4 regions of the Rhizobium sp. BK008 genome follow, and region 3 is predicted to be linked to each of the others. Evidence: predicted binding sites of a transcription regulator. Region 3 holds the regulator's gene; each other region holds the start of a gene.

Region 1 (7,377 bases), on a different contig from region 3:
GAGCGCGAGCGCCTTCTGCGACGCAGCCTGAACCGCCTTGGCATCCGGTCCGTCCGTTCCCGCCACCGGCGTGAAACGGAATCCGCTCAATTGCCCTACATGATGTCCTTCAACGAAGACATCACCATTCACACTGATTTCAGCTTCCAGCATCGCATTCTCTCTCAGGCGCTTCATGAGCACAGATGTCCTGCGATCAACAAAGCGTTTCGTCAACCTTTCATGTAACGCGTCGGACAATCGATCTTCGATTTCCCGCGTCTTTTCCTGCCAGTGTGTCGGATCGGCAAGCCAGCCAGGCCGATTCGAAACGTAGGTCCAGGTCCTTATCTGCGCGATTCGCGCCGAAAGCGTGTCAATTTCCCCATCTGTCCGATCGGAGCGATGCACCTGCTCCGCGAGAAACTGCTCATTCACCGTGCCATAGCGGACGAGATCGGAAAAGAGGGTCGAGATAAGATCGGCGTGTTGCGCAGGAGTGATACGCCGGTAATCGGGAAGCGCGCAAGCCTCCCAGAGTTTTTCGACGCGCGCCGGCCTGTCGGCGAGATCGATGACCTCTGGATAACGCGAAAGCTGTTCCAGCGCCTGCTGGTCGACAGCAGGCAGCGCTCGCGTCAGTCCCGGCACGCGCGGTCCCGCCTCAAGGCTTGTCCGCAAGGATTGAATCGAGGAGAAGTCCATCTCCGTCGTGCGCCATTGCAAAACCTTGACGTTGTCGAATTCGTGCCCCTCGATACGTTGCACCAATTCATCGTCGAAGGGCGAGACCTGTCCGGTGACGCCGAAGGTCCCGTCCCGCACGTGCCGCCCGGCGCGCCCGGCGACCTGGCCGAGTTCGCCCGGATTGAGATTGCGGAACTGGTAACCGTCGAATTTCCGGTCTTGGGCAAAGGCGACGTGATCGACATCGAGGTTGAGGCCCATGCCGATCGCATCGGTCGCCACCAGATATTCGACGTCGCCCGCCTGATAGAGTGCGACCTGCGCATTGCGGGTGCGCGGGCTGAGCGCGCCGAGCACGACAGCCGCGCCGCCACGCTGGCGGCGGATGAGCTCGGCGATGGCATAGACCTCGTCGGCCGAAAACGCGACGATGGCAGAACGCTGCGGCAGCCGGGTGATCTTCTTCTGGCCGGCATAGAAAAGATGCGAAAGCCGCGGCCGCTCGACGACAGTGATGCCCGGCAGGAGCTGCTGCAGGATCGGCCGCATCGTCGCCGCGCCAAGCAGCAGCGTTTCCTCACGGCCGCGAAGATGCAGGATGCGGTCGGTGAAGATATGACCGCGCTCGAGATCGCCGGCGAGCTGAACCTCGTCGATGGCAACGAAGGCGGCCTTGGTCTCACGCGGCATCGCCTCGACGGTACAGACGGAAAAACGCGCATTGGGCGGCGAAATCTTTTCCTCACCGGTGACCAGCGCCACATTCTGCACGCCGACCTTCTCCACCACCCGCGTATAGACCTCGCGCGCCAGCAGCCTGAGCGGCAAGCCGATCACGCCGGTCCCGTGCGCGACCATGCGCTCGATGGCATAATGGGTCTTGCCGGTATTGGTCGGTCCGAGCACCGCGGTCACACCGCGTCCACTCAGAATCATCGGCTGCGAAGTCAGAGTCATGGGTCCATGCAAATGAGGCGGGTGGCCCCAGGAAAATCTCAGCCCCACGAGGGAAGCTAAAGAACACATGGACAGCTGCCGCCGCAAACGCAAGGGCAGATTTCAAAATGCACCGGGGATTACGACCTTTGCGAGTCTTGTGGAACGTCTGAATTCACGATTCGGAACAGCGTGAGAACGAATCAGCGACGAATCGCTGACTCCAGCTGATTCAGCTTTTGTTCACGGCTAAGTATTGATTTTGAATCACTTTTTCCCACTAGATGCTGAATCGCGAGACTCCCTCCCATTCGCATTTTCGCCGTCGTGAGCGACGATTCCCGCGCCGATTTTGAACAGGCGAGAGCGTCCCGAAATTAACCTCTCGACCAAAGCCGGAACGAATCGGAGACGAATCGCTGACTCCGCGGTTTTCGCCTTTCGTTCACGACCAAATCTGGTGGCATCACCAGGTCCGGACGCTAGATGCGGAATCGGCAGCGGAACTCTTCGCCCGCCTCCTGGCATAGGTATTAATCTTTTTGAAGCCGGATTCAGACAGCGTTAAGTCAAGGCGGCCAATCGCGATGGGTCGATCAAAAGCGGAACGAATCGCTGACGAATCGGCGACACCGCGGCTTTCCCTCTTTGTTCACCGCAACATATTGTATTTAAATGTAATTTTAACCATAGCGGCAATTTTCCGAGATGACGGAAATTAACCGTGAATCACGCCCTCGTCACATTTCCAAGCTTAACCGGGAACAAAAATCGCCAATGCGTGTTTCTGGTCCATCCAAATTGCGGATGAAATGAAGGAAACACACCATGCTTGGCACGATACTTCTAATTATCCTCATTCTGCTCTTAATCGGAGCCTTGCCGAATTGGGGTTACAGCCGTGGCTGGGGCTATGGACCTTCTGGCGGTTTGGGGCTAGTTCTCGTGATTATCATTATCCTTGTACTAATGGGCCGCATCTAAAGGCCAACGAACCTGGGGAGTTACGACATGATGAAGAAGATTGTTCTTATTGGTGCGCTGGTCGGCGCTCTGGCATCCTGCACAGCAACCGAGCAAGGTACGGCGATCGGCGCCGGCACCGGTGCGGTCATCGGCGGTGTCGTCACCAACAGCTGGGGCGGTGCCGCCGTCGGCGCCGTGGCCGGCGGTCTAACCGGCGCTCTCATCGGCCACTCGGTCGAACGCCGCGGCTACTGCGTCTATCGCGACCGCTACGGCCGCCGCTACGAGGCTCGTTGCCGCTAATCGGCAAAACCATATCGGACTCCCAACGGGCGCTTCTGCGCCCGTTTTTTTGGCCTGCCGCATCCGTCAACGAGACGTTGACAATCGGTTATGAAAGCCACACCTACTGCTACCCAACAGGCAGGCACATATTTCCTTCACCAGCGCAACGGACAGGCACAGCCGCCCGGCGCACCGGAAAGGAACGCTTTCATGATCCAGATTTTCCTGAATTCCCTTGTCGCCGTTCTCATCGCATCGGCCTTTCTGACGACTGCGATAACAGCCCTTAGCAGCCAGGATCGCTCGCTGCGGAAAGTACCGGTCAAGGTTCGGACAGAGCGGCAACCAAATGCCGACCGCCGCTCTTAATCCCGTAAATAATCAAAGCGATGGCGCGTCCTGCCGGACGCGCCATCGCTTTGAATCTGCGTATAACCGTTTAAAGGAATAATTAGGCGAAGAACTGTCCGCCATTGGCCGTCAGCGTCGAACCGGTGATGAAGCCGGCATCGTCGGAGACGAGGAAGGTGACGCAGCGCGCGATCTCTTCCGGCTCGCCGAGACGGCCGACGGGGATCTGCGGAATGATGCGTTCGTTCAGCACCTTCTCCGGCACGGCAAGCACCATTTCCGTGCCGATGTAACCGGGGCAGATGGCGTTGACGGTGATGTTCTTGGCTGCCCCTTCCTGGGCCAGCGCCTTGGTGAAGCCGAGATCGCCCGCCTTGGCCGCCGAATAATTCACCTGGCCCATCTGGCCCTTCTGGCCGTTGATCGACGAGATATTGACGATGCGGCCGAAGCCGCGATCGCGCATGCCGGTCCAGACCTGATGCGTCATGTTGAACAGGCCGGTGAGGTTGGTATTGATCACCTCGTGCCACTGCTGCGGCGTCATCTTGTGGAACATCGCGTCGCGGGTGATGCCGGCATTGTTGACGAGGATTTCGACCGGCCCGATCTCGCTTTCGATCCTGGCGATCCCTTCGCCGCAGGCAGCGTAGTCGGAAACATCCCATTTGAACACCGGAACGCCGGTGACATCGTGAAAGGCTTTGGCCTTCTCGTCGTTGCCGGCATAGCTGGCCGCGACCCTGTATCCGGCATTTTTCAGTGCCATGGATATTGCCGCGCCGATGCCGCGTGTACCCCCGGTGACCACAGCCACTCTGCTCATGCTTCGCTCCCCTTTTGTTTTTCGCCCCGCCGCATGGCGGGATTTTCAATCAATCCTGGATCGTATGCTATTTAAAGTGCTTCAAAGCACATGGCCACACCCATGCCGCCTCCGATGCAGAGCGTGGCGAGACCCTTCTTGGCGCCGCGGCGCTTCATTTCGAACAGCAGCGTGTTGAGAACGCGCGCGCCGGACGCGCCGATCGGATGGCCGATCGCGATCGCGCCGCCATTGACGTTGACGATCGCCGGGTCCCATCCGAGATCCTTGGTGACAGCGCAGGCTTGCGCCGCGAAAGCTTCGTTCGCTTCGACGAGATCGAGATCGTTCACCGACCAGCCGGCCTTTTCGAGCGCCTTGCGCGAAGCCGGGATCGGCCCGGTGCCCATAATGGAAGGATCGACGCCCGCCGTTGCCCAGGAAACGATGCGGGCGAGCGGCTGGATGCCGCGCCGGACGGCTTCCGCTTCGCTCATCAGCACCGCCGCAGCGGCGCCGTCGTTAAGGCCGGATGCATTCGCGGCCGTCACAGTGCCGTCCTTGTCGAAGGCCGGGCGCAATTTCCCCATCGCTTCCAGTGTGGCGCCGTGACGGATATATTCGTCGGCATCGACCGTAACGTCGCCCTTACGTGTCTTGATGACGTAGGGGATGATCTCGTCGGCAAAACGGCCGGCCTTTTGCGCCGCTTCCGCCTTGTTCTGCGAAGCCACGGCGAACTGATCCTGGTCGTCGCGCGACAGTTGCCACTGACGCGCGACATTTTCGGCGGTGATGCCCATGTGATAACCATGGAAGGCGTCGGTCAAACCGTCCTTGATCATCGTGTCGACCATCTTCATGTCGCCCATCTTGACGCCGCTGCGTAAGTGCGCGGCATGCGGGGCCATCGACATGGATTCCTGGCCGCCGGCAACGATGATCTTGGCGTCGCCGGTGGCGATCTGCTGCATGCCGAGCGCGACCGCGCGCAGGCCCGAGCCGCAGAGCTGGTTGACGCCCCAGGCAGTCGCCTCCTTCGGAATGCCGGCCTTTATCGCCGCCTGGCGGGCCGGGTTCTGGCCCTCGCCGGCGGCAAGCACCTGGCCGAGGATCACCTCATCCACCTCGCCGGCATCGACGCCGGCGCGCTCGAGCGCCCCCTTTATGACCGCCGCCCCGAGCTCATGCGCGAGGACCGTCGCGAAAGCGCCGTTGAACGAGCCGACTGCTGTTCGCCCTGCACTGGCGATGACGATGGATGAATTGCTCATGGGGACGCTCCTCGTTTTCGTCTCACTTACATAAGGAGAAACTGGCAAAGCTTGGAGCACAAGTCAAACGCGAAGACCGGCTGCCGCCATTTTTCAGCCGAAGCGCTCCCAAGCCCGATTCATCTGCTCTGTTAAAGGTTTGCCGCATCGCACAAAGAGATTGTCACCGGCCTTCTTTTGCGTTTACAGTCTCAAGTGGAGGAAGATCCATAAATCAGACGGGGGTTCAGGAGACTGATATGGCGAAGCATGAGGGTCAGATCGTTATCAAGAAATACGCCAATCGCCGCCTATACAACACCGGCACCAGCACCTATGTGACGCTGGAAGACTTGGCGGAGATGGTGAAGAAAGGCGAAGACTTCACCGTACAGGATGCAAAAAGCGGAGATGACATCACCCATTCGGTGCTGACCCAGATCATTTTCGAACAGGAATCGAAGACCGGCAACACGTTGCTCCCGATCTCCTTCCTGCGCCAGCTCATCACCTATTACGGCGACCAGATGCAGATGGTGGTGCCGAGCTTTCTCGAACATTCGATGCGCGCCTTCACCGAACAGCAGTCGCAGATGCGCGAGCAGGTGAACCGCGCCTTCGGCGAGACGCCGCTCGGCAAGAACCTGCAATTGCCGATGCAGATGGTCGAAGATCAGGTTCGCCGCAACACCGAGCTGTTTCAGCAGGCGATGCAGATGTTCTCGCCCTTCATGACGCCGCCTGCCAAGGAAAGCCGCAAGGCCGAGGCCAAGGATATCGATGAGCTGAAGGAACAGCTCCGCGCCCTTCAGAACAAACTCGACAACCTATAATCCGATCGAGACATCACGCCCGGCGCTCCGGATCGAGACGGCAAAACCGCCGATCACATCGATCAGGGCGATCGTCATCAAAATGAAGAATACCTGCGTCGCAGCATCCCGGACGAGCAGAAACTCGACCAGGAAGGCGATGAACACCAGCATCGACAACATATGGTTGACGAGATTGCCGGGGCCGGTTCTGGTCGCCTTGAGGATTTCGAAGAACAGCACGACAAGGGCGATGACGATGAACAGATCGCCGAGCGCCATGCTCCAGATCGCGCCCGAGATCATCGACAGCACGATGACATCATGCTGCAGGGCCGGAATGCCGCCATCGCCCATCAGGCCCAGCATCGCCAGATTGTAAAGAATAAACGGGATAATCATCAGCGGCATTGCGGCTATCATCGGCAGTCTCCTCAGCGCAAGAAGAATACTGCCGCAAACCGCTGCCAGACCGCAAGTCATTGCAAATATTATACCGTCGAAATAGAAAAGGCCGGCGTGACGCCGGCCTTGAAACTTTCGATCGGACAAGCCGGACCAGGAAATTATGCGCTTTCCTTCGGCGTCAGAACCTGGCGGCCGCGATACATACCGGTCTTCAGGTCGATATGGTGCGGGCGGCGCAGTTCGCCGGAGTTCTTGTCTTCGACATAGGTCGGAGCCTTCAGTGCATCTGCCGAACGGCGCATACCGCGCTTGGACGGGCTTGTTTTTCTCTTCGGTACAGCCATTTCTCTTACTCCACTTGCGGGCAAAACATTCCCACGGCCAGACTGGCGGCCGAAACGGACATGTCGCGATTTCGGAATTTGGCGCGCTTATACATGCAAGGGGTGGCCTTGACCAGTCCCCATGCGTATTTTTTGCGAAGCCGATGATTCCGGGCTCAGACTTCGTCTTCCGGCACGATCCAAGGCTCCGCGCGGGCCGCCTCTTCCCATTTTCGCCAGGCCGGATGCGCCTTCATGGTCTCCATATAGACCAGCGTATCGTTTCGGCTGACGAGATCATAAATGTCGAAGCGGTTGACGACGGGCGCAAACATCGCATCCGCCCCGCTGAACGCACCAAAGAGAAACGGTCCGCCGGATTGCTGCAACAGGTCGCGCCAGATTGTCTCGATGCGGCTGATATCGGCGTCGACACCATCCGGCAATGCGATCTTGGCCTTCGGCCGGCGGATATTCATCGGGCAGGCGTTGCGCAGCGCCCGAAAGCTCGAGAGCATTTCCATCGAAACCGAACGGGCAAGCGCCCGCTCGGCCCGATCCCCAGGCAGAAG
Region 2 (7,377 bases), on a different contig from region 3:
TCCACTGCGTTTTCGCTGACAAAAGCGGCGCGTATTGCTTCATAGGCCGACAAAGTCTCGGGCTTTGCTTCGTTTTTCCTTTTCAGCGCTTCCCGCAAAAGTTCCTTGGCCTCGTCAGAAAGGCTGTTTCCGCTCCGCTGCGCCGATTCCGCAATGTCTCGCTTCATCGCCTCGGAAATATTCCTGATCAGAAAATCACCCATGCGGCGCCTCCATCATGATATCACTGATATCATAGTGCTTTGCCGATAAGTTTTCAACGTGCTGCTCAGAGCGCCTTGGACTTCGCCGCCTTGGTGAACTTCTTGATGACCATCTCCCGCTTCAGACGTGAGATGTGATCGATGAAGAGCACGCCGTTCAGGTGGTCGATCTCGTGCTGCAGGCAGGTGGCGAGCAGGCCATCGGCTTCGACCGTCTGTTCCTTGCCGTTGCGGTCGAGATATTTGACCGAGACCACGGCCGGGCGCTCGACCTCGGCATAATAATCCGGAATCGACAGGCAGCCTTCCTCATAGACGGAGCGCTCGTCGGACGATGTGACGATCTCCGGATTGATGAAGACCTGCGGCTGCTTTTCCTCGCCCTCGCGCGAGACGTCGATGACGAGCATGCGGCGCGGCACGCCGATCTGGACTGCGGCAAGGCCGATGCCCGGTGCGTCATACATGGTTTCCAGCATGTCGTCGGCGAGACGCTGCAGGTCGGCATCCACCCGCTCGATCGGCTTGGACAGCTGGCGGAGAATAGGATCGGGAAGAATGATGAGTGGCTTGATGGTCATGGCGTTCCCATAACCCATCTTTTCCGACTATGGAATTATCCGGCAGGCGGGGAATACGCTTTTTTCCATCCCCGCCTGGAATTTTGCCATATTCTCCTCAGGCCGCCCGGCGGGCAGCGAGGGCGGAATGCCCCTCCGGCCGGGCGCGGAAGCGCCGCAGCAGCTCGATCAGCTTCTCCACCTCGTCCTTGAGGCGGCGGGTTTCGGCTGAGGAGTGCTCGACCATGTCCGAATTCTGCTGGGTGATCGCCCCCATGTTGCGGACCGCCACGCTGACCTCGTTGACGCCGGTCGCCTGATCGCGGGCGGCGGCGGCGATATCGGCGACGAAACGGTTGATGATGTCGATACGACTGATCATGTCGTTCAGCGCCTCGCCGGTGCTGGAGACGATGCCGACGCCCTGATTGACCTGGGTCGAGCTCTGCGAGATCAGGTTCTTGACCTCCTTGGCCGCATCCGCCGTGCGCTGGGCGAGCTGGCGGACCTCCTGGGCGACGACGGCAAAACCCTTGCCGGCATCACCGGCACGGGCTGCCTCGACACCGGCGTTCAGCGCCAGGAGGTTGGTCTGGAAGGCGATCTCGTCGATGACGCCGATGATCTTGGAGATCCCGGTCGAGGATTTCTCGATGCCGGCCATCGCCGAAACGGCGCTGGTGACGAGCTCACCGGAATTCTTCGCCTTCTCTTGCGTCTCGCGTACGGCGGCCGAAGCCTTCTCGGCATTGGCGGCCGTCTGGCCGACGCTGACGGAAAGCTGCTGCAGCGCCGCCGAGCTCTCCTCGACACCGGCCGCCTGCTGGGCGGTGCGCAGCGCCAGATCGTTGGTCGCATTGGCAATGACGTCGGCGCCGCTCATGATATGGCCCGAGGTCTCGCGCACGGAGGCGAAGGACTGGCTTAGCGCCCTGACGGCGCGGTTGTAATCCTCGGCCATCTGCCTGAAATTGCCCGGCAGGTCGGACGGCAGGGTGGCTTCGAGATCGCCGCGCGACAGCGCTTCCAAGCCGCGGCGCAGCTGTTCCAGCGCGACTGCCTGGTCGGATTCGGCCCGGGTGCGCTCCTCTTCCAGGGCCCGGCGCTTGGCTTCGAGCGTCTCGAGATAGACCGAGATGGAATAATCCATGTCGAGCATGCCGGCCTTGATGACGGCCGACAGCTTCTCGGCCAGCTGCTTGCCTTGCCGGCGCGCGAAGACCGACGGCCACTGTTTCTCCATGATGCCCTTGACGAGTTCGGACATGACGATGGCGTAACCGCCGATATACCAGCGCGGCTCCAGCCCGATGCGGGCATGCGTCCGCCCGACCGCCGTGACCCCGTCGACATAGCTCTCGTCGAATGCACCGCCGGCAAGATTGGCCCAATGATCCTGCTGGCGCTTCTTGGCATGGCCGACGTGGTTCTTATCGGCGAAAAAGCCTGCGACCGCAGGGGTCCTGACGATCTTGGCGTAGAATTTATCGAGGGCGCCGCCGATCAGTTCCGATATGACGGGGCGCAGATCCCGCATCGACCTGCGCGCCGCCTCATCCAGTTCGATGAAATCGAGGCGCTGCCTGAGGGCACTGTCGGTCTGCTGGGATGTCATGGAGGGTCTCTGTACTTGGCGCAAGGCGCGGGAAGGAATTTCTGCGCCACAGGTTTTGGCGAATATGGTTGAGCAATCGTTAAATCGGCCGGCGATTTCTTCTTCATCAGCTGGGAAGAGCAGCAGCCTGTGAAGATCGTAAGGGCCGGCAATTCTGTTCACGTTTTGATCTATATATTGCCGTGTCTTCTGTTATGCTCGCGGTATGACCGTCCATTCCGAATCGCTCGCCCTTTCCCTTGCCTCGATCAGTCCGGCCATGCTGGCGCTTGGCGGCGGGGTTCTCGCCGCCCTCGTCCTGCTGGTGATCGTGCTTCTGCTGCGCGGCGCCAGCCTTCGCCGCGAACAGGCCGAGGAGGCGAGCTTCCGCGCCGGGGAAACCGAAGCGCGCATGGCCGAGCTTTTGAAGATCCAGGCGGAGATGCAGGGCCGCATCGCGGCGATGACCGAGGTCTTCGGCGCGCGGCAGAGCGAACTCAACCAGACGATCAGCCAACGCCTCGACGGCATGTCGCAGCGCGTCAGCTCGACGATCACCGAACAGACGAAATCGACGCATGAGAACCTGCGGCGGCTGCAGGAGCGGCTGGCGGTCATCGATGCGGCGCAGAACAATATCCAGAGCCTCGCCAAGGATGTCGTCGGGCTGCAGGCCATTCTGTCCAACAAGCAGACGCGCGGCGCCTTCGGGCAGTCGAGGATGGAAACGATCGTCGCCGACGGCCTGCCGATGGGCGCCTACACCTTCCAGCAGACGCTCTCCAACGGCTCACGGCCGGACTGCACGATCCGCATGCCGAACGACGCGCCGCCGCTTGTCATCGACGCGAAATTTCCGCTCGAAGCCTGGAACGCGATCCGCGACGCCGGCAGCCCCGAGGCCGGCAAGATCGCCGGCCAGCAGTTCCGCCGCGACATGGAGATCCATATCCGGGACATTTCCGAGAAATATCTGATCCAGGGCGAAACCCAGGATACGGCCTTTCTCTTCGTGCCCTCGGAATCGATCTTCGCCGAGATCCACGAGCACTTCGAGGCCGTGGTGCAGAAGGCGCACCGGGCGCGCATCGTCATTGTCTCGCCGTCGCTGCTGATGCTGTCGATCCAGGTCATCCAGGCCGTGCTCAAGGACCAGCGCATGCGGGCGCAGGCGCATCTGATCCAGGGCGAGGTGGCAATACTGATGGACGATCTCGGCCGGCTCGACGAGCGGGTGCGCAAGCTGCAGGGCCATTTCGCCATGGCGCAGAAGGATATCGACATGGTGGTCACGTCAGCCGACAAGCTCACCAAGCGCGGCGCCAGGATCGAAGCGCTGGAATTCGAGGCGGGCGGCGGCGAGGCAAAGCCTGCCCGCGACAGCGAAGCCGCGGCCAAATCGATGGAAAGCCGCACCGGTCTTCTGAAGCTCCGGGTGGTTGACGAGGAGTGACCGCTTCGGGCAGTGTCTCGCCCGCATGAAACAGCAGGAGCATGACGCCGTCCGAAAACCGCGCCTAGTTTTCGCCATGACGTCGCTTGCAGGCTCCAAAAGACGGGACACCCTGATGATCACAGTTTTCGGGTCCATCAACATGGATCTCATCGCCACGACCGAGCGCCTGCCGAAGCCCGGCGAGACGGTGGCCGGCAACGGCTTTGCCACGGCCGCCGGCGGCAAGGGCGCCAACCAGGCGCTGGCAGCGCGCCGCGCCGGCCGCTATGTGCATATGGCCGGCGCCGTCGGCAAGGATGGCTTCGCCGCGGATGCGCTGGCCCTGCTCGATGATGCCGGCACCGACCTTTCTCTCGTCAAGCATGTCGACGGCCCCACGGGCACGGCGCTGATCCTTGTCGGCGGCGACGGCGAAAACATGATTGCCGTCGTTCCCGGCGCCAACGGCCTGGTCACGCCTGCCGATGCCGAGAAAGCGGTCGGCCGCATGAACGAAGGCGATCTCCTGATGCTGCAGCTCGAAGTGCCGGCGGCCGCCGTCGAACGCGCGCTGTCGGCAGCCCGCGCCAAGGGCGTCACCAGCATCCTCAACCTTGCGCCGCTCATCCCCGATGCGGCCCAACTCGGCCGGCTCGCCGATATCGTCATTGCCAACGAGACCGAGTTCGAGCGGCTGGCCGGCCAGGAGGGCATGGACGCTGAAGCGCGCGAGGCCGCCCTTACCCGCCTGCATGCGGAGACGGGCCAGACGCTGATCGTGACGCTCGGCGGCGATGGCGTCATCGCCATTCGCGACGGGGCAATTTCACGGGCACAGGGCCTCAAGATCGAACCCGTCGATACGGTCGGCGCGGGAGATACCTTCTGCGGCTATTTCACTGCCAGCCTCGACGACGGCCTCGATTTTGCCTCGGCGCTGCGCCGTGCGGCCGTCGCCGGTTCGCTCGCCTGCCTGAAGGCCGGCGCGCAACCTTCGATCCCCTGGAGCGAGGAAGTCGCAGACAGAATATAGGAAGCGTCCCTTTGCGAAGCCGCCGGCAAAACCCCCGGTAATTCAGGGTGTTCCGGCGGTTTTCCTTGCCTTGATCAAGCAAGTTTCATTCAAATTTAAGAGATCTCTGGCGATGTTGCCCGCGGTCGCAGGTTCCTCGCGCTTTCAGGAATCGGCAACCACGCGGCGGCTCCATGACGGGGCGATGCCTTCGCTCCTGCGCCGGAGAATGCCCGTTCGGCGCATCCTTGTCCGAGGACCTCATGTTCATTTTTCGAATGAAATCGCTTGCGGCGAAACTCATCGTCATCACCGGCATCGCCATCGCGCTTGTTCTCATCGTTTCGAATTTTTTCCTCATCGGTCAGACCCGGGATCGGGTCCAGATCCTGACGATGGATCAGGCCAACCTCGAGGCAAAATCGATCGCCAATGAAATCGCCGCCAATGTCGGCGAACTCGCCAGCGCCGCGCGCACCATGTCGGGCGTCGTCGGCCGCGGCCATGAAGGCAAGTCGCTCGATCGCAAGGGCATGATCAACGTGCTGAAGGCCAATCTCGAACAGAACGCCTTCGCCTTCGGCAGCTGGTTCTGCGAGCAGCTCGGCGCGCTGGATGGCAAGACCACCGAGATCGCCAACAATAATGACGAAGGCACGAGCAAGAACGGCGCCTTCACGCCCTACTGGTCGAAGACCAAGGATGGCGGCATCCAGTATTCGACCTTCGACAATGACTATACCGCCGAATGGTGGAAGCTCGCCGCCGACAGCGGCAAGGGCGCGATCACGACGCCCTATATGGCCGAAGGAACGGATGTTCCGACGCTGCTGACCTCGATCGCCTATCCGGTCATGTCGGGTGGCAAGATGATCGGCGTCGCCGGCGTCGACATTTCGCTGAAGTCGCTCACCGACAAGCTGCAGGCGCTGCATCCTTTCGGCTCGGGCCGCGTCACGCTGCTGTCGCAGGCCGGCAACTGGATCGTCGCGCCGATCCCCGACCTGATGACCAAGGAATATAGCGGCGAAGGCGCCGACATCGTCAAGACGGCGCTGTCGAGCAAGCAGCCCGGCCTCGTCAGCAACCTCACCTATGACGGCCTCGCTCCCTTCGACCGCGTCGTCTATCCCTTCGCGGTTCCCGGCGTCAACGCCACCTGGGTCGTGCTCGTCGACGTCCCGCACACGGCGATCAACGCCCCGGTGCAGGACCAGACCTACATGATGATCGTCAATGGCCTGATCGTGCTCGGCGCGGTCATGCTGGCGCTCTATTTCGCCGTCCGCTCTTTCGTGCAGCGGCCGCTCGGCGGTCTCGTCGCCAGCGTCAAGGCGCTCAGCGACGGCCAATATGCCGAACCGGTCGCCGCCCAGGAGCGCAGCGACGAAATCGGCTCGGTCGCCAAGGCGCTCGAAGGTTTCCGCTTCAAGCTCGCCGACAGCCGGCGCCTTGAGGACGAGGCGGCCCGAGAGCGTCAGGCTGCGGAAGCCGAGCGCGGCCGCTCGGAATCGGAACGCCAGGAATCGTTATCGCTGCAGCGCCATATCGTTTCGATCGTCGGCGCCGGCCTTTCCGAGCTGTCGCAGGGCAATCTCGCTCACCGCATCACCGACGACTTCCCCGGCGAATACGGCAAGCTGAAACAGGATTTCAACGCCGCCCTGGCGAGCCTGGAAGAGACCATCAACACGATGAACCTCAGCGTCGCCAATATCGGCTCCGGCACCGGTGAGATCAGCAGCAGCGCTTCCGACCTCGCCAAGCGCACCGAACAGCAGGCGGCAAGCCTGGAAGAGACGGCGGCCGCGCTCAACGAGCTCACCGCGCAGGTCGATTCCAGCGCCGAGAATGCGCGCACGGCTGCCGACAACGTCAACCTCGCCTGCCAGGATGCGGAAAAATCCGGCGAAGTGGTGCAGAAGGCGATTGCCTCGATGCAAGGGATCGAACAGTCTTCGACGGAGGTTTCGCGGATCATCGGCGTCATCGACGAGATCGCCTTCCAGACCAACCTCCTGGCACTCAACGCCGGCGTCGAGGCCGCGCGTGCCGGAGAGGCCGGCAAGGGTTTTGCCGTCGTCGCCCAGGAGGTGCGCGAACTCGCGCAACGGTCGGCCAATGCCGCCAAGGAAATCAAGACGCTGATCAACACCTCGGCTGTCCAGGTCAAGGAAGGCGTCGATCTCGTCGGGCGCGCCGGCGGCACGCTGCACAAGATCGCCGAACAGGTGATGGGCATCAACGACCTCATCCGGCAAATCTCGGCATCGGCCAGCGAACAGGCTGTCGGCCTGAAGGAAATCAACCAGGCCATGAACCAGATGGACCAGGTGACGCAGCAGAATGCGGCCATGGTGGAGGAAGCGACCGCCGCCAGCATGGTCCTCAATGACGAAGCGCAGACGCTGAAGACGCTCGCCACCCGCTTCAGCGTCTCGGGGGGTAACTCCGCCGCACTCGCCTCCGTCGCGCAAAGGATGCGTGCCCCTGTTGCCGCGGTCTCTTCGCATCGGGTGGCCGCGCCTGCGGTTCGCCACGCAGCCGCCCCGTCGCGCGGTTCGGCGGCCGTT
Region 3 (7,377 bases):
CATGACGGCGGTATAGGCTGCCTTGTGCGCCGTGTTGACGGCGTCGAGGGTTTCGGTCAGCGAGCCGATCTGGTTGACCTTGACGAGGATCGAGTTGGCGACACCCATGCGGATGCCATCGCGAAGGCGGGCAGAGTTGGTGACGAAGAGATCGTCGCCGACGAGCTGGGTCTTCTTGCCGGTCAGGTCGGTCAGCGTCTTCCAGCCATCCCAGTCGTCCTCAGCCATGCCGTCCTCGATCGAGATGATCGGGTACTTGGCGGCGAGTTCGGCCAGATATTCGGCCATGGCGCCCGATTCGAGCGTGCGGCCTTCCCCTTCGAGAACATATTTGCCGTCCTTGAAGAATTCCGTCGAGGCGCAATCGAGGCCGAGGTAGATGTCCTCACCCGGCTTGTAGCCGGCTTTTTCGACCGACTTGACGATGAAGTCGAGGGCTTCGGAAGCGCTCTTCAGGCCCGGTGCGAAACCGCCTTCGTCGCCGACATTGGTGTTGTGGCCCTGTGCGGCAAGTTCCTTGCGGAGCGTATGGAAGACTTCCGAACCCATGCGCACGGCTTCGGCGATCGTATCGGCGCCGACCGGCAGGATCATGAATTCCTGGAAATCGATCGGGTTGTCGGCATGGGCGCCGCCGTTGATGATGTTCATCATCGGCACCGGCAGCAGGCTGGCGGAAGCGCCGCCGACATAACGGTAGAGCGGCAGGCCGGAGGCCTGGGCGGCAGCCTTGGCGACGGCGAGCGACACGCCGAGGATGGCGTTGGCGCCGAGGCGCGACTTGTTCGGCGTGCCGTCCAGCTCGATCATGATGTTGTCGATCTGGATCTGGTTTTCGGCGTCGATGCCGCCGATCGCATCGAAGATCTCGGTGTTGGCGGCATCGACCGCCTTCTGGACGCCCTTGCCGAGGTAGCGCTTGCCGCCGTCGCGCAGTTCGACCGCCTCATGCGCGCCCGTCGAGGCGCCCGAGGGAACAGCCGCGCGGCCCATGCTGCCGTCTTCGAGATAGACATCGACTTCGACGGTGGGATTGCCACGGCTATCGAGAATCTCGCGGGCGATGATATCGGTGATTGCAGTCATGGGTTCTTCCTGCTCAGTGGGTGATAAGTCGTTCGAAACCTGTCTTAATCGAAGGCGAGCAAATTACAATGCCGCAATTGCCAGCCTTCGAACCAGCGTTCCGATGTGGACGAAAGCGCGTCGCGATCTCTAACATTCGCTTGGTCCGCGCTTTGCTCTTTGGTTTTGCGCGACATGCTTATAGCGCGATCATGTCAGACTGTTGAACGTCAAGCTGGGTAATCAGGCCTTGGCGACCGCATCGAAGGCAAGCAGCTTTTCGAGGAGCCGCGGCATGTCCTTGAGATAGACCATGTTCGGTCCGTCGGAAGGCGCATTGTCGGGGTCCTGATGGGTTTCGAGGAAGACGCCGGCAATGCCGGTCGCCACCGCTGCGCGCGCCAGCGTTTCAACGAATTCCCGCTGGCCGCCCGAGGAATCGCCCTGCCCGCCCGGCTGCGCCACGGAATGGGTGGCGTCGAAAACAACGGGAGCACCCATCGACGCCATGATCGGCAGCGAACGCATGTCGGAAACCAGCGTGTTGTAGCCAAACGAGGCGCCGCGCTCGCACAGCAGCACGTTCGGATTGCCGCTGGCGTTAAGCTTCTTCAGGACGTTTTTCATATCCCAGGGAGCGAGGAACTGGCCCTTCTTGACATTGACGACGCGGCCGGTATTGGCGGCGGCGATGAGAAGATCGGTCTGGCGGCAAAGGAAGGCCGGGATCTGCAGGACATCGACGGTCTTTGCCACCTCGGCGCATTGTTCGGCGGTATGAACGTCGGTCAGGACGGGAAAGCCGAATTCCTTCTTGAGGTCGGCAAAGATCTCCATGCCCTTTTCAATGCCGATGCCGCGTTCGGCCGAAAGCGAAGTGCGGTTCGCCTTGTCGAAGGAGCTCTTGTAGACGAGGCCGATGCCGAGCTTTCCGCAAAGCTCCTTCAGCGTGCCGGCCACCATGAAGGCGTGGTCGCGGCTCTCCATCTGGCAAGGGCCGGCAATCAGCGACAGGCGGCCGGTGTTGGAAAAGGTGACCTGGCCCTGGCCCTCGCCGATCTTGACTTGGGAATTCGTATCTGTGCTCATCGTGTTTCCTCGAAGGCGAAAAGCGTGCCCTGCCCGGGCGCGGGCTTCACCAGAATGCGATTGTTCTTGCGCGTATATGTCACCCCGTTAGCAGCCAAATGCGCTTCTGTCACGGCAAGATCGGCGACAGCGAAGAGAATCGCCCGGCCGCGCAGGCCGCGGTCGGCGTATGGGACAGCGACCTCGAAATAGGCCTCCAAACCCTCCGGCGTCATCAGGCTGATTTTCACATTCGACGCCGCGATCTTGACGCCGAAACCGGTGTTCTCGACTGCCGATTGCGCGCTGGCAAGACTGACGAAGGCGGCGAAGGCAGCCGCATCGGGCGCGCAAAGCACCACCTCGGCAATGCCGGTGACGCCATTGGCATGCGCCTCCAGCGCGCCGCGGTCGGCCGGCAGCGGATTGACGCGCTCGACGGTGAAGAGAAAGAGATCGGGCGCGCGCAGGTCGCCGGCAAAGGCCAGCCTGAAGCCGGCAATGCTCTCAGAACCATCCGGCATCGTCATCGGCCGGCTGAACGCCAGCATCTCGCCGGCGCTCGCTCCGTCGCCGACGAAATTCCGATGATCGATATCGGCATCCTCGCTGCCGAAGGCCACCGCCGAAAGCCCTTCCTCGCCGCAGCGGAATCGGAAGGCGCGGTTGCGGGCGGTGAAGACATTGCCTTGCCGCGCCGATGCTTCACTTTCCCTAACGCTCGCAATCCCGAGCGGCTCCAGATAGGTCTTATCGGCAAAAAAGACGCAGGCATTCTCCGTTCCGAAGGGATGACGCGCATCGGCGGCAACGGTAAAGCCCAGCTTGCCGAGCCTCTCGCGCGCCAGATCGATATTGACGACCGGCAGCACGACATGATCCAGCGGGCGTGGTTTGGCGGAATGCTCGTTCATGGTATCCCCTCTCCTCACACGGCAGAGATGTGCGACAGTGCCGCGCAAGGCAAGACTTGTCGGCCAATCCGGCGAATGAAAATAAAAATCTCAACGAGTTGGCGCCAAGTTTTACGGAAATTTAGCTACTTGCGGAACACATATGGAACATATAGTGTCTGTTCTGGATTTGTTTCAATCACGAGGTCACAACGTCGATGCTCACGCGCAAACAACAGGAGCTTCTCCTCTTCATTCATGAGCGCATGAAGGAATCCGGCGTTCCGCCGTCTTTCGACGAAATGAAGGACGCCCTGGATCTCGCTTCGAAGTCCGGGATTCACCGGCTGATTACTGCGCTCGAGGAGCGTGGCTTCATTCGCCGCCTACCGAACCGGGCCCGCGCACTCGAGGTCATCAAGCTTCCGGAGGCCTATAGCCCCAGCATCCAGCCCCGGCGCGGCTTTTCGCCGAGCGTCATTGAGGGCAGCCTGGGCAAGCCCCAGCCGGTCGCCACTCCCGCTCCTGCAAAACCCGTCGCCGACAATGGCAACTCAGTCTCCGTGCCGGTCATGGGCCGGATCGCCGCCGGCGTTCCGATCTCGGCAATCCAGAACAACACCCACGACATCGTCGTTCCGGCCGATATGCTCGGCTCCGGTGAACACTACGCGCTGGAGGTCAAGGGTGATTCGATGATCGACGCCGGCATTTTCGACGGCGACACCGTGATCATCCGCAATGGCAGCACCGCAAGCCCTGGCGACATCGTCGTTGCTCTCGTCGACGACGAAGAAGCGACGCTCAAACGCTTCCGCCGCAAGGGCGCCTCGATCGCGCTGGAAGCGGCCAACCCGGCTTACGAGACCCGGATCTTCGGGCCAGACCGCGTCAAGGTGCAGGGCAAACTCGTCGGCCTTATTCGCCGCTATCACTGACACCCTGCAGGCCGGTTTCGACAAAGCTGTTGCTGCGCCAGTCATAGGCGCGATGGCGGATCCATGGCCGCCACAGATCATCGAATGCGGTTGTGACCTCCATGCCGGCCTCCGCGAACCGCAGCTCGACGGAACCGGTCCGGCGCAACGTCTCGCCGGTGAAGAGCGTCGCGCCTGAGCGGCAGCTGTTGAAACGCAGGCGGACCGACGTTACCACGATATCGGCCGCATCGCAGGCCGGAGCGAGATAGGCGGCATTGTCGATGACGGCGACCACATGACCGTTGCCAAGCCTTGATATGCACCAGGCCTTCTTGACGCAGGAAAAGCGGTTTGCGTCACCGCCGGCTGCAGCCGCCCGCATCGCCGCCCTCGCTTCGTTCTGCTGATCGCGGGAGAGCTTGACGCGGCGGTCCTCTCCCGCTGGCGGGACAGCAGGACCATCCAGCATCTTCGGCGGGTCATGCGCCGGCAGGACCAGCGCGCGCTGCCATTGGTCGAAGATGAAATCCGGCGGGTTTTCACGGTTGGAGGCCATTGCCGCCGCCTCGACGACCGCGACGAGACTGCCATCTTCCGAAATCACCAGATCCGGCGGCCGGGGAACCGGCAGAAGCAGCAGGATGAGCGTTGCGACTGACATGATCGACGTGCCCATATGGCGCAGCCGAGTGCGGAGCAGCGTCAGCAGCAGGAAGCCTGCCACGGCGACCGCGAAATACCAGGCGGGCAAGCGGCCGATGCCGATGTCGCCACCCCAGCCGGACACGGTCTTGGCGACGGCGATCACCAGATCGAGGCCGAATCCGACAATCTTCCAAGGCAAAACGTCCAGACCGAAAGGCATGAGCAGCATCGCCAGCAACCCGGCCGGCATGATGATGAAGGAGATGATCGGCATCGTCGCGAGGTTTGCCGGCAGGCCGTAGGCGGTCAGGCGATGAAAATGCTCGATCGAAAACAGTGCGGTGGAGAAACCGCCGATCAGCGAGGTCAGGAAGACACCGCCGAAGAACCCCGCAACCGCGACGAAAGGCCTGACGATCGGCAGCTTCAGGAAGGCATTCTCGCGGACGCGCCGATCCTTCCACAGCTGATAGCCCGACACGAGCGCCAAGGTTGCGGCAAAGGACATCTGGAAGCTCGGCCCCAGGACTTCGGAGGGCGAAATGACGAGGATGACGAGCGCGGAGAGAGCGACATTGCGCAGGCTGATCGACGGCCGGTCAAAGAAGACGGCAATCAGCATGATGGCCATCATGATGAAGGCGCGTTCGGCCGAGACCGCGAAGCCGGAGATCAGGAAATAGGCCGTGACGGCGATGAGCGCGCCGGCGGCGGCGATCTTCTTCGTCGGATAGGCCTGGGCGACGCCGGGAAAGAGGCTGAGCAGCATCCGGAAGCCGACGAAGAAGATGCCGGCCGACAGCGCCATGTTGAGTCCTGAGATGGCGATGATATGCGCCAGACCGGACTGGCGCAGCGCCTCCGTGGTCGCATTCGAGATGGCGCGCCGTTCGTCCGTCACCAGAGCAGCGGCAAAAGCGCCGGTGTCGCCGGGCAGAATCGATCGGATGCGGTCGCCGATGCCGCTGCGCAGCCGGTAAAGCCATTCGAGCAGGGCTTCCGCCGTCGATCTGGCAGCCTGCGGGCCTGCCTGCAAATCGACTTTCGTCGGCGCGCCGTAGAAGAAACCATTGGCGCCGATGCCATCGAAATGGGCCCCGAAAGAGAAGTCGTTGAGCTCTGGAAGTGCTGGGCCTGACGGTGGTGTCAGCCGAGCCCTGCCGGTGATGATGTCACCGATCTCGAAAGGCGCGTCGGCGCCGCGGGCGATCGCGGTTATCCGTTCCGGCGGCCGCTTCACCTGCGGCGCCTCGGTGCCGGTGACGGCCAGAATGTAGCGCCACCGGCCGCGACCATCGCCTTCGCGCCGTTCGACACGGCCGGTCACCGTCGTCGTCACGGCGGAGTCGAGGATCACGGTCGAAGCCCGCCAGCTTTCGAACTCCGCCGAGACCATGCCACCGGCCATAAGTGCAAGCGCCAGCAGGACGGTCCGCAATGCCGCCCGCATACGGCTGGCGATCAGAACCGCGGTCGTAAGCACCAACAGGCAGAGCAGCGGTGCAATGACCGGAAAATCCGATGCTCCAAGAAACCAGAAGACTGATCCGGCGCCGAGGAAGACCGGCGAGAATAGCAGCAGGCGGCCATGATCCGCCTCCTCGCCCAGCATGCGCCTGCCGGCACGCAGCGATTGCGAGGCCAAAGCCGGCAGGCGATGGCGCAACGGTGTCGCCGACTGCGTCCTTGCCGGCCGCGACACCACGGCAGGGGGAGAAAAACCGGAGGTATCGGCAAGGCCGGCGCCTGCTTCCGGCCGCAATTCGACTGTCGTCAATTCCTGCATCCGCCGCCCAAGCTCACCCGCCAAGGCGGCCAGAATGCAACCTCCCATCAAATCCGGCAAGAATAATCGATTGAAATATGAGGGAAAATCGCGAGTGCCAAAAGACCAGTCGAATCATCAGCTTCCGATATGCACGCGGCTCATCGCTGCAGTGCCTAAAAGGTGATACCGCAATGCACAAAATGCCGTCACGGTAACTTGGCATTAGCTTCGCGATCATATAGCTATCGGTGAGGACGCTTAACCCCTATGGCGCTTTTAAGGCGCCACCGCCATTTCGGAGGATCAGCATGACGGATCAAAGCGCTACAATAAAAATCGGTGACAAATCTGTCGACCTTGCCGTCAAGAGCGGCACGATCGGCCCGAGCGTCATCGATATCGGTGCCCTCTACAAGAACACGGCTTCCTTCACGTACGATCCGGGTTTTACCTCGACCGCATCCTGTGAATCGAAAATCACCTACATCGACGGCGACGAAGGTGTTCTGCTGCATCGCGGCTATCCGATCGAGCAGCTCGCCGAGCATGGCGACTTCCTGGAAGTCTGCTACCTGCTTCTCTACGGCGAACTGCCGACCACCGCGCAGAAGAAGGATTTCGATTATCGCGTCACGCACCACACCATGGTGCATGAGCAGATGAGCCGCTTCTTCACCGGCTTCCGCCGCGATGCGCATCCGATGGCCGTCATGTGCGGCTGCGTCGGCGCGCTGTCGGCCTTCTATCACGACTCCACGGACATCACCGATCCGCACCAGCGCATGGTCGCCAGCCTGCGTATGATCGCGAAGATGCCGACGCTCGCCGCCATGGCCTACAAATACCATATCGGCCAGCCCTTCGTTTATCCGAAGAACGACCTCGACTATGCGTCGAACTTCCTGCGCATGTGCTTTGCCGTGCCTTGCGAGGAATATGTGGTCAATCCGGTGCTTGCTCGCGCCATGGACCGCATCTTCATCCTGCATGCCGATCACGAGCAGAACGCTTCGACCTC
Region 4 (7,377 bases), 1.1 Mb from region 3:
ATCTGCCGGCGGCCGGGATGGGCCTCGACATTGGCATAGTGCCTGGCGCGGGGTGCCTCGACCTCGTCGCGCAGCATGTCTTCCGGCAGCGTCAGCACGACCGGGCCGGGACGGCCGGAGGTGGCGACCGCAAAGGCGCGGGTGACGAATTCGGGAATACGGGCGGCATCGTCGATCTCGCCCACCCACTTGGCGAATTCGGTGAAGGCGCGGCGGAACTCGACCTCCTGGAAGGCCTCGCGCTCGCGTGCTTCCCGCTGCACCTGGCCGATGAACAAGATCATCGGGATCGAGTCCTGCTTGGCGATGTGCAGGCCGGCGGAAGCGTTGGTGGCGCCGGGGCCGCGAGTCACCATGCAGATGCCGGGTTCGCCGGTCAGCCTGCCCCAGCAATCCGCCATCATCGCCGCGCCCCCCTCCTGGCGGCAGACGAGAACGTCGATATCGCTGTCACGCAGCGCATCGAGAACGGCGAGGAAGCTCTCGCCGGGAACGCAGGAAAGCCGCTTGACGCCATTCGCCTTCAGCGCCTCGACGATCAGTTCTCCGCCGGTCTTCTTCATGACAATGCCTTCTTCATGATGATCTCTCCCCATCACGCTCAGCGAGTTCCGCCAGAATTTCCGCCTGGTGTTCGCCGAGGCGCGGGCTCGGCCTGTCATAACGCAGCGGCGTCTCCGACAGTACGACAGGCGTCCTCACTCCGGGGATCACGGTGCCGGCGGCGTCCGCAAGATCGATGCGCAGGCCGCGGGCCTGCACCTGCGGATCGGCGAACATTTCCTCGATCGTGTTGATTGCGCCTGATGGAACGGCATTCTCCTCGCAGGCCTTCAAGAGATCCGCCTTCTGCCATTTCAGCGTTTCGGTGGAGATGAGGCGGCGCACCTCGCCGCGATTGCCGACCCGAGCCTTGTTGGTGGCGAAACGCTCGTCGCAGGCCACGGTCTCCAGGCCGAGGAGGGTGCAGAGGCGACGGAACTGGCCGTCATTGCCGACCGCGAGGATGAGATAACCGTCCGCCGTCGGCACGACCTCATAGGGCGAGATATTGGGATGGGCATTGCCAAGGCGGGTCGGTGCGGCGCCGGAGACGAGGTAATTCATGTTCTGATTGGCGAGCACGGCCGATTGCACATCGAGCAGGGCCATGTCGATCAATTGGCCTTCGCCCGATTTGAGGGCGTGGATCAGGGCGGCTTCGATTGCCGAGACGGCATAGATGCCGGTGAAGATATCGGCGATGGCGACACCCGCCTTCATCGGCTGGCCGCCCGGTTCGCCGGTGATCGACATGAAGCCCGACATGCCCTGGACGATGTAATCATAGCCGGCGAGGCTGGCATAGGGGCCGGTCTGGCCGAAGCCGGTGATCGAACAATAGACGAGCTTCGGGTTGATCTTGCGCAGGCTGTCGTAATCGAGCCCGTATTTGACGAGGCCGCCGAGCTTGAAATTCTCGATCAACACATCGGCGGTGGAAACGAGGCGGCGGACGAGATCCTGGCCTTCGGGGCTTTTCAGGTCGGCGGTGACGGAGCGCTTGCCGCGATTGGCGGCGTGGTAATAGGCGGCCGAGAGGTTCTCGCCATCGGCGCCCTCGACGAAGGGCGGCCCCCATTGGCGCGTGTCGTCGCCGCCCTCGGGATTTTCGACCTTGATGACGTCGGCGCCGAGATCGGCGAGCATCTGTCCCGCCCAGGGGCCGGCGAGCACGCGGGCAAGCTCGATCACCCGGATTCCGACAAGCGGCGGCTTCTTCGTCACGGTCTCTGTCATGTTCCTCCCGGCAATGTCTACGGCGCCATCGTCACCTCAGATGTATCGGATACTGGCTTTGAAGCAAAGCGGCGCTCGCGCCAGAGGATGTAGATGCCCGATGCCACGATGATGGCAATGCCGAGCCATTTGACGGCATCCGGAAAGTCGCCGAAGACCAGCCAGGCGAAGATCGTCGCCGAGACGATCTCGAAATATTGCAGCGGCGCCAGCGTCGAGGCCGGTGCTGCGCGATAGGCGTAGACGCCGACGATGCCGGTGATTGCGGCCATGGCGCCGACGCCGGCGACATAGAACCAGGCGCGGCCTTCCGGCATGACGGGATCGAAGAGGTCGGAACCGGTTCCCTGACCGAGGAAAAGCAGGAGGACGCAGAAGAGCAGGCCCCAGATGCTCATCTGGAACTGCATCGACCAGGGGTCTTCCCTGCGCGAGAGGGCGCGGGTCATCAGCACGAAGATGGCGATGCAGAGCGCGCTGACGACAGGCAGAAGCGCGATGTAGCCGACCTCTTCGAAACTTGGCTGAATGATCAGCATCGCCCCGAAGAAGCCGACGCCGCAGGCGGTATAACGTCGCCAGCCAATCGTCTCCTTCAGGAAGATGCCGCCGAGGATCGTCACCATGATCGGCTCGACGAAGAAGATCGCGATCGCGTCGGCGACCGCCATATATTTCAGCGTGGTGACGAAGGAGATCATCGAGATGGTGATGATCGCGCCGCGGATGGCATGGAAGAGGCTCTGGCGCCAGGCGAAATCGGCGAAGCTGCGCCGCCATATCACAAGCGGCAGCATGCAGAGCGCCTGGACGACGAAACGGCCGGCGGTGATCTCCCCGGATGGCACGGTGGTGATGGCAAGCTTGGCGAAGATATCGATGAGCGGCGAGACCATCACCGAAAGAACCATCAGCGCAAGCCCCGTCGTCACGTCGGAGGCGGACGAAACGGGGCGGGCGGAGGTGCTGCTCATGATGAAATCCCCGTACTCAGCATATTGGTCGCTCAGGATCTTGCGACCACCTCGTCGCACCAGTCGGCGAAAGCTGCGATCGCCGCATCCGCGCCGATCTCATTCAGCGTCTCGTGTCGCAAGTCCTGATATATCTGAGTGCTGATACGGGAGAAGCCCAGGCCTTTCAAATGGTTTGACAGCCAGAGCACGGCTTTTCCCCGCTCCGTCGCCGGGTCTTCTCCGCCGCCGACCAGATGAACCGGCATATCGCGCGGCAGCCGGTCGAGATGGATTTTCTGCGGTCCGCGGAAGGTCAGCTCGAAGAGATCGAGCCAGAGAGAGACCGACGCGTCGAAGCCGCAAAGCGGATCGGCGACATATTTGTCGACTTCATCAGGTCTGTGCGACAGCCAGTCGAACTCGGTGCGGCGGCCGGGAATGGATTTGCCCCAGGCGCCGAAGGTGAGCTTCGGCAGCAGGCCGCTCGGCACGTCGGAGCCCTTCAGCATGCGCTCGGCCAGCAGGATCGCCTGGGCGGCGCGGCCGGCGAGGCCGACGGCGAAATTCGAATTCCAGACGGCGACGGCGTCGAAGTCGGCCGGAGCGGTGACGGCTGCATTGAGGGCGATGAGGCCGCCCATCGAATGGCCGAAGAGGATGATCGGCAGGCCGGGATGGCGGGATGCCGCATGGCCGCGCATGGCGATGAGGTCGCCGATCACCCTTTCGACGCCACCTCGTCGGGCGAAGCGGCCGATCGGCGCATCGGGCGCCGTCGTTTCGCCGTGGCCGCGGTGATCATGGGCATAGACATGATAGCGGCGCGCCGCCATCGTCTCGGCAAAGGCGCGATAGCGTTTCGAATGTTCGGCGAGGCCATGCGATATCAACAGGATGCCGCGGGCCGGACCAGCAGCTTCAGCATGGTGATAAGCCAGCGACGCCCCCGCTACGGCGAGCTTCTGCGTTTCAGCAAACATATGGATCCTCCCTGCGGCAACAGACCAGATTGCCTGATAAAAGCAACATGGGGGTTTGGTTTATCCGATAACAAAATACGACGTTGCTGCGATTCAGGGTTGCGCCCGTTTGAGCTTCATGCTTATTTGTTCCCGTATTGTTCTTTTGGGGGTTGAAATGAGCAGCATGCAATTGCGTACCCTGGCGTTTGCCTTGTCGATGGTTGTTTCCGGCGCCGCTACGGCCCAGGAGGGCGGTGGGCGCACCCGTTTCATTCTGGCGGCGAGCTGGCAGCCCACCTTCTGCCAGACGAACCAGAAAAAGGCCGAATGCGCGACGCAGGCCGTGGAGCGCCATGATGCGACGAACTTCTCGTTGCACGGGCTCTGGCCGATGCGCCAGGATTATTGCGGTGTCAGCGCCGACCAGAAGGCCGCCGATAAGGATGGCAACTGGAACACATTGCCGGAGGTCGTGCTTTCGGCCGAGACGAAGACGGCTCTGGCAAAAGCGATGCCCGGCACGCAATCCGGCCTGGAACGGCATGAATGGACGAAGCACGGCACCTGCACGAAAATGAGCGCGGACGACTATTTCGGCGTCGGCGTGCATCTGGTCGGCGCGCTCAACGCCTCGGCGGTGCGCGAGCTCTTCGCCGCCAATATCGGCAAGCCTGTCAAGGCCGAGGCGATCAAGGCGGCTTTCGACAAGAGCTTCGGGCCTGGCGCCGGCGACCGCGTTAAGATGAGCTGCCGGCGGGCCGGCAATATCCGGATGATCAGCGAGCTGACGATCGGGCTTTCGGAAGCCGCCGGGGCGGTATCGGCGAAAAGTGCCGGGCTTGCCGATCTGATCCAGGGCGCGGGAAAAACCTCCTTCGGCTGCGACGAAGGTGTGGTCGACGCTGCGGGCTTTTGACCGGAAATCCGGAGTAAACCGGGTTTCGGCGTTGCCCGCAGGCGCTGTTTCGCCTACATAGCGGCACAATCGAAGTTTCCCGCCCGGAGCAGCGCAGTATGGCACGTCAGTTCATCTATCATATGTCCGGCCTCAACAAGGCCTATGGCAACAAGAAGATCCTGGAGAACATCCATCTTTCTTTCTACCCCGATGCCAAGATCGGTATCCTCGGACCGAACGGCGCGGGTAAATCCACCGTGTTGCGCATCATCGCGGGCCAGGACAAGGAGTATACCGGCGAAGCCTGGCTCGCCGAAGGTGCGACGGTCGGCTACCTCGAGCAGGAGCCGCACCTCGATCCCAACAAGACGGTGTTCGAGAACGTCATGGAGGGCGTTGCCTCGAAGACGGCGATCGTGGATCGCTACAATGAATTGATGATGAACTATTCCGACGAGACCGCGGAAGAGGGCGCCAAGCTTCAGGACGTCATCGACAGCCAGAACCTCTGGGACCTGGAAAGCCAGGTCGAAATGGCGATGGAAGCGCTGCGCTGCCCGCCGCGCGATTCCGATGTCACCAGCCTATCCGGTGGTGAGCGCCGCCGCGTCGCGCTCTGCCGCCTGCTGCTGTCGCAGCCGGATCTGCTGCTGCTCGACGAACCGACCAACCATCTCGACGCCGAAACCATCGCCTGGCTCGAAAAGCATCTGCGCGACTATCCGGGCGCCGTGATGATGATTACCCACGATCGCTACTTCCTGGACAACGTCACCGGCTGGATCCTCGAACTCGACCGTGGCCGCGGCATTCCCTACGAAGGCAACTACTCGGCCTATCTGCAGGCGAAAGCCAAGCGCATGCTGCAGGAAAATCGCGAAGAAGCATCCCGCCAGAAGGCGATCAGCCGCGAGCAGGAATGGATCGCTTCCAGCCCGAAGGCCCGCCAGGCCAAGTCCAAGGCGCGTATCAAGTCCTACGAGCAGCTGGTGGATGCCGCCGAAAAACAGCGTCCCGGCGATGCACAGATCATCATCCCGGTCAGCGAGCGCCTCGGCCAGGTGGTCATCGAGATGGAAGGCATCACCAAGGGCTTCGAGGGCCGGACGCTGATCAATGACCTGTCGATCAAGCTGCCGCCGGGCGGCATCGTCGGCATCATCGGCCCGAACGGCGCCGGCAAGACGACGCTGTTCAGGATGATCACCGGCCAGGAAAAGCCGGATGGCGGCTCGATCCGCATCGGCGAGACCGTGCATCTCGGCTATGTCGACCAGAGCCGCGACGCGCTCGCGGCCGACAAGACGGTCTGGGAGGAAATCTCCGGTGGCGCCGAAATCATCAAGCTCGGCAAGTTCGACATGAACTCCCGCGCCTATTGCGGCGCGTTCAACTTCAAGGGTGGCGATCAGCAGCAGAAGGTCGGCAATCTCTCCGGTGGTCAGCGCAACCGCGTTCACCTCGCCAAGATGCTGAAGGCCGGCGGCAACGTTCTGCTGCTCGACGAACCGACCAACGACCTCGATACCGAAACGCTGGGTGCGTTGGAAAACGCGCTGGAGAATTTCGCCGGCTGCGCCATCATCATCAGCCACGATCGCATGTTCCTCGACCGTCTGGCGACGCATATTCTCGCTTTCGAAGGCGATGGCCATGTCGAATGGTTCGAAGGCAACTTCGAGGATTATGAACAGGACAAGGTGCGCCGCCTTGGTCCCGATGCCCTCAACCCGGGCAGCCAGGCCCATAAGCGCCTGACGCGCTGATCCATCTTTTTTCCTTGCGAAAGCCCCGGTTCGGCCGGGGCTTTTTCATGTCGATCTCTGTCGCAATTTGAGCAGGCAATTTCGCGGAGAGTGCGAATTGTCGCTTGCCACGGCATTTCAAATCACATAAAGATATCTTTATATCTTGATTGGATCGAAGATGAGCGAACCTCTGAAGCTTGGACTGGATGCGCTGGTAGACGTCTTGAAGGCGGCTGGCGAACCCACGCGCCTGCGTCTTCTGGCTCTTCTTGACGGTGGCGATCTGACGGTGACCGATCTTACCGAAATTCTCGGCCAATCCCAACCGCGCATCTCCCGTCACCTGAAGCTGCTCGGCGAGGCCGAACTGATCGAACGATACCAGGAGGGTGCCTGGGCCTATTTCCGTCTCAAGCAGGACGGCAAGGCGGCCTTGCTGGTGCGGGCGCTGCTGAAGCATGTCTCCGAGAACGATCCGACCATCCTTCGCGACGGCGAGCGGCTGTCGCAGGTCAAGCGCCAGCGGGCCGAGCGGGCGCAGGCCTATTTCAGTCGCAACGCGGCCGAATGGGACGAGCTTCGCCGCCTACATGCCGCCGATGAGGAAGTCGACGCCGCCGTCATCCGGCTGCTCGGCAACCAGCCGATCGATTCGCTGCTCGATCTCGGCACCGGCACGGGCCGCATCCTCGAACTGCTGTCCGGGCTTTACCGCCGCGCCATCGGTGTCGATGCCAGCCGCGACATGCTGAGCGTGGCGCGCGCCAATCTCGACAAGTCCCGCATCACCAAGGCCACCGTGCGCCATGCCGATATCCTGAACCTGCCGTTCGAGGGGCAGGATTTCGACCTGGTGACGATCCACCAGGTGCTGCATTTCTTCGATCAGCCGGAAATTGCCATCGCGGAAGCGGCGCGCATGCTTCGGCCGGGCGGCCGGCTGGTGGTCATCGACCTGGCGCCGCACACGCTCGAATATCTCCGCGACGAACATGCGCATGTCCGTCTCGGCTTTTCGCACCAGGCGATGTCCG

Evidence for each region. Region 3 encodes LexA, which represses DNA repair genes until DNA is damaged. Its sites were predicted from a motif close to TGTTCNNNNTGTGTTCNG; they were not measured.
Region 1: a site for LexA is predicted at 1,786-1,803, ahead of FHT69_RS21275 (helicase-related protein). Genes of this name have one in related genera too.
Region 2: a site for LexA is predicted at 2,534-2,551, ahead of FHT69_RS25050 (DNA recombination protein RmuC). Genes of this name have one in related genera too.
Region 4: a site for LexA is predicted at 3,843-3,860, ahead of FHT69_RS02765 (ribonuclease T2 family protein). Genes of this name have one in related genera too.

The regions. Positions count from the first base shown of each region.
Region 1 is NZ_JACIFK010000005.1:190,137-197,513, reverse strand. It holds gene FHT69_RS21275 (helicase-related protein) at 1-1,623, opposite strand, end outside; gene FHT69_RS21270 (DUF3309 family protein) at 2,431-2,586, shown strand; gene FHT69_RS21265 (YMGG-like glycine zipper-containing protein) at 2,614-2,871, shown strand; gene FHT69_RS21260 (hypothetical protein) at 3,064-3,222, shown strand; gene FHT69_RS21255 (beta-ketoacyl-ACP reductase) at 3,305-4,030, opposite strand; gene FHT69_RS21250 (acetyl-CoA C-acetyltransferase) at 4,102-5,283, opposite strand; gene phaR (polyhydroxyalkanoate synthesis repressor PhaR) at 5,523-6,095, shown strand; gene FHT69_RS21240 (hypothetical protein) at 6,090-6,497, opposite strand; gene rpmF (50S ribosomal protein L32) at 6,641-6,826, opposite strand; gene FHT69_RS21230 (glutathione S-transferase family protein) at 6,982-7,377, opposite strand, start outside.
Region 2 is NZ_JACIFK010000007.1:188,581-195,957, reverse strand. It holds gene FHT69_RS25065 (FitA-like ribbon-helix-helix domain-containing protein) at 1-203, opposite strand, end outside; gene def (peptide deformylase) at 269-784, opposite strand; gene FHT69_RS25055 (globin-coupled sensor protein) at 882-2,378, opposite strand; gene FHT69_RS25050 (DNA recombination protein RmuC) at 2,584-3,810, shown strand; gene FHT69_RS25045 (ribokinase) at 3,926-4,825, shown strand; gene FHT69_RS25040 (methyl-accepting chemotaxis protein) at 5,068-7,377, shown strand, end outside.
Region 3 is NZ_JACIFK010000001.1:1,638,956-1,646,332, forward strand. It holds gene eno (phosphopyruvate hydratase) at 1-1,086, opposite strand, end outside; gene kdsA (3-deoxy-8-phosphooctulonate synthase) at 1,309-2,154, opposite strand; gene FHT69_RS07960 (VOC family protein) at 2,151-3,047, opposite strand; gene lexA (transcriptional repressor LexA) at 3,245-3,964, shown strand; gene FHT69_RS07970 (ComEC/Rec2 family competence protein) at 3,945-6,377, opposite strand; gene gltA (citrate synthase) at 6,668-7,377, shown strand, end outside.
Region 4 is NZ_JACIFK010000001.1:585,375-592,751, forward strand. It holds gene FHT69_RS02745 (thiamine pyrophosphate-binding protein) at 1-563, opposite strand, end outside; gene FHT69_RS02750 (CaiB/BaiF CoA-transferase family protein) at 577-1,779, opposite strand; gene FHT69_RS02755 (DMT family transporter) at 1,797-2,753, opposite strand; gene FHT69_RS02760 (alpha/beta fold hydrolase) at 2,786-3,715, opposite strand; gene FHT69_RS02765 (ribonuclease T2 family protein) at 3,873-4,613, shown strand; gene ettA (energy-dependent translational throttle protein EttA) at 4,712-6,361, shown strand; gene FHT69_RS02775 (ArsR/SmtB family transcription factor) at 6,522-7,377, shown strand, end outside.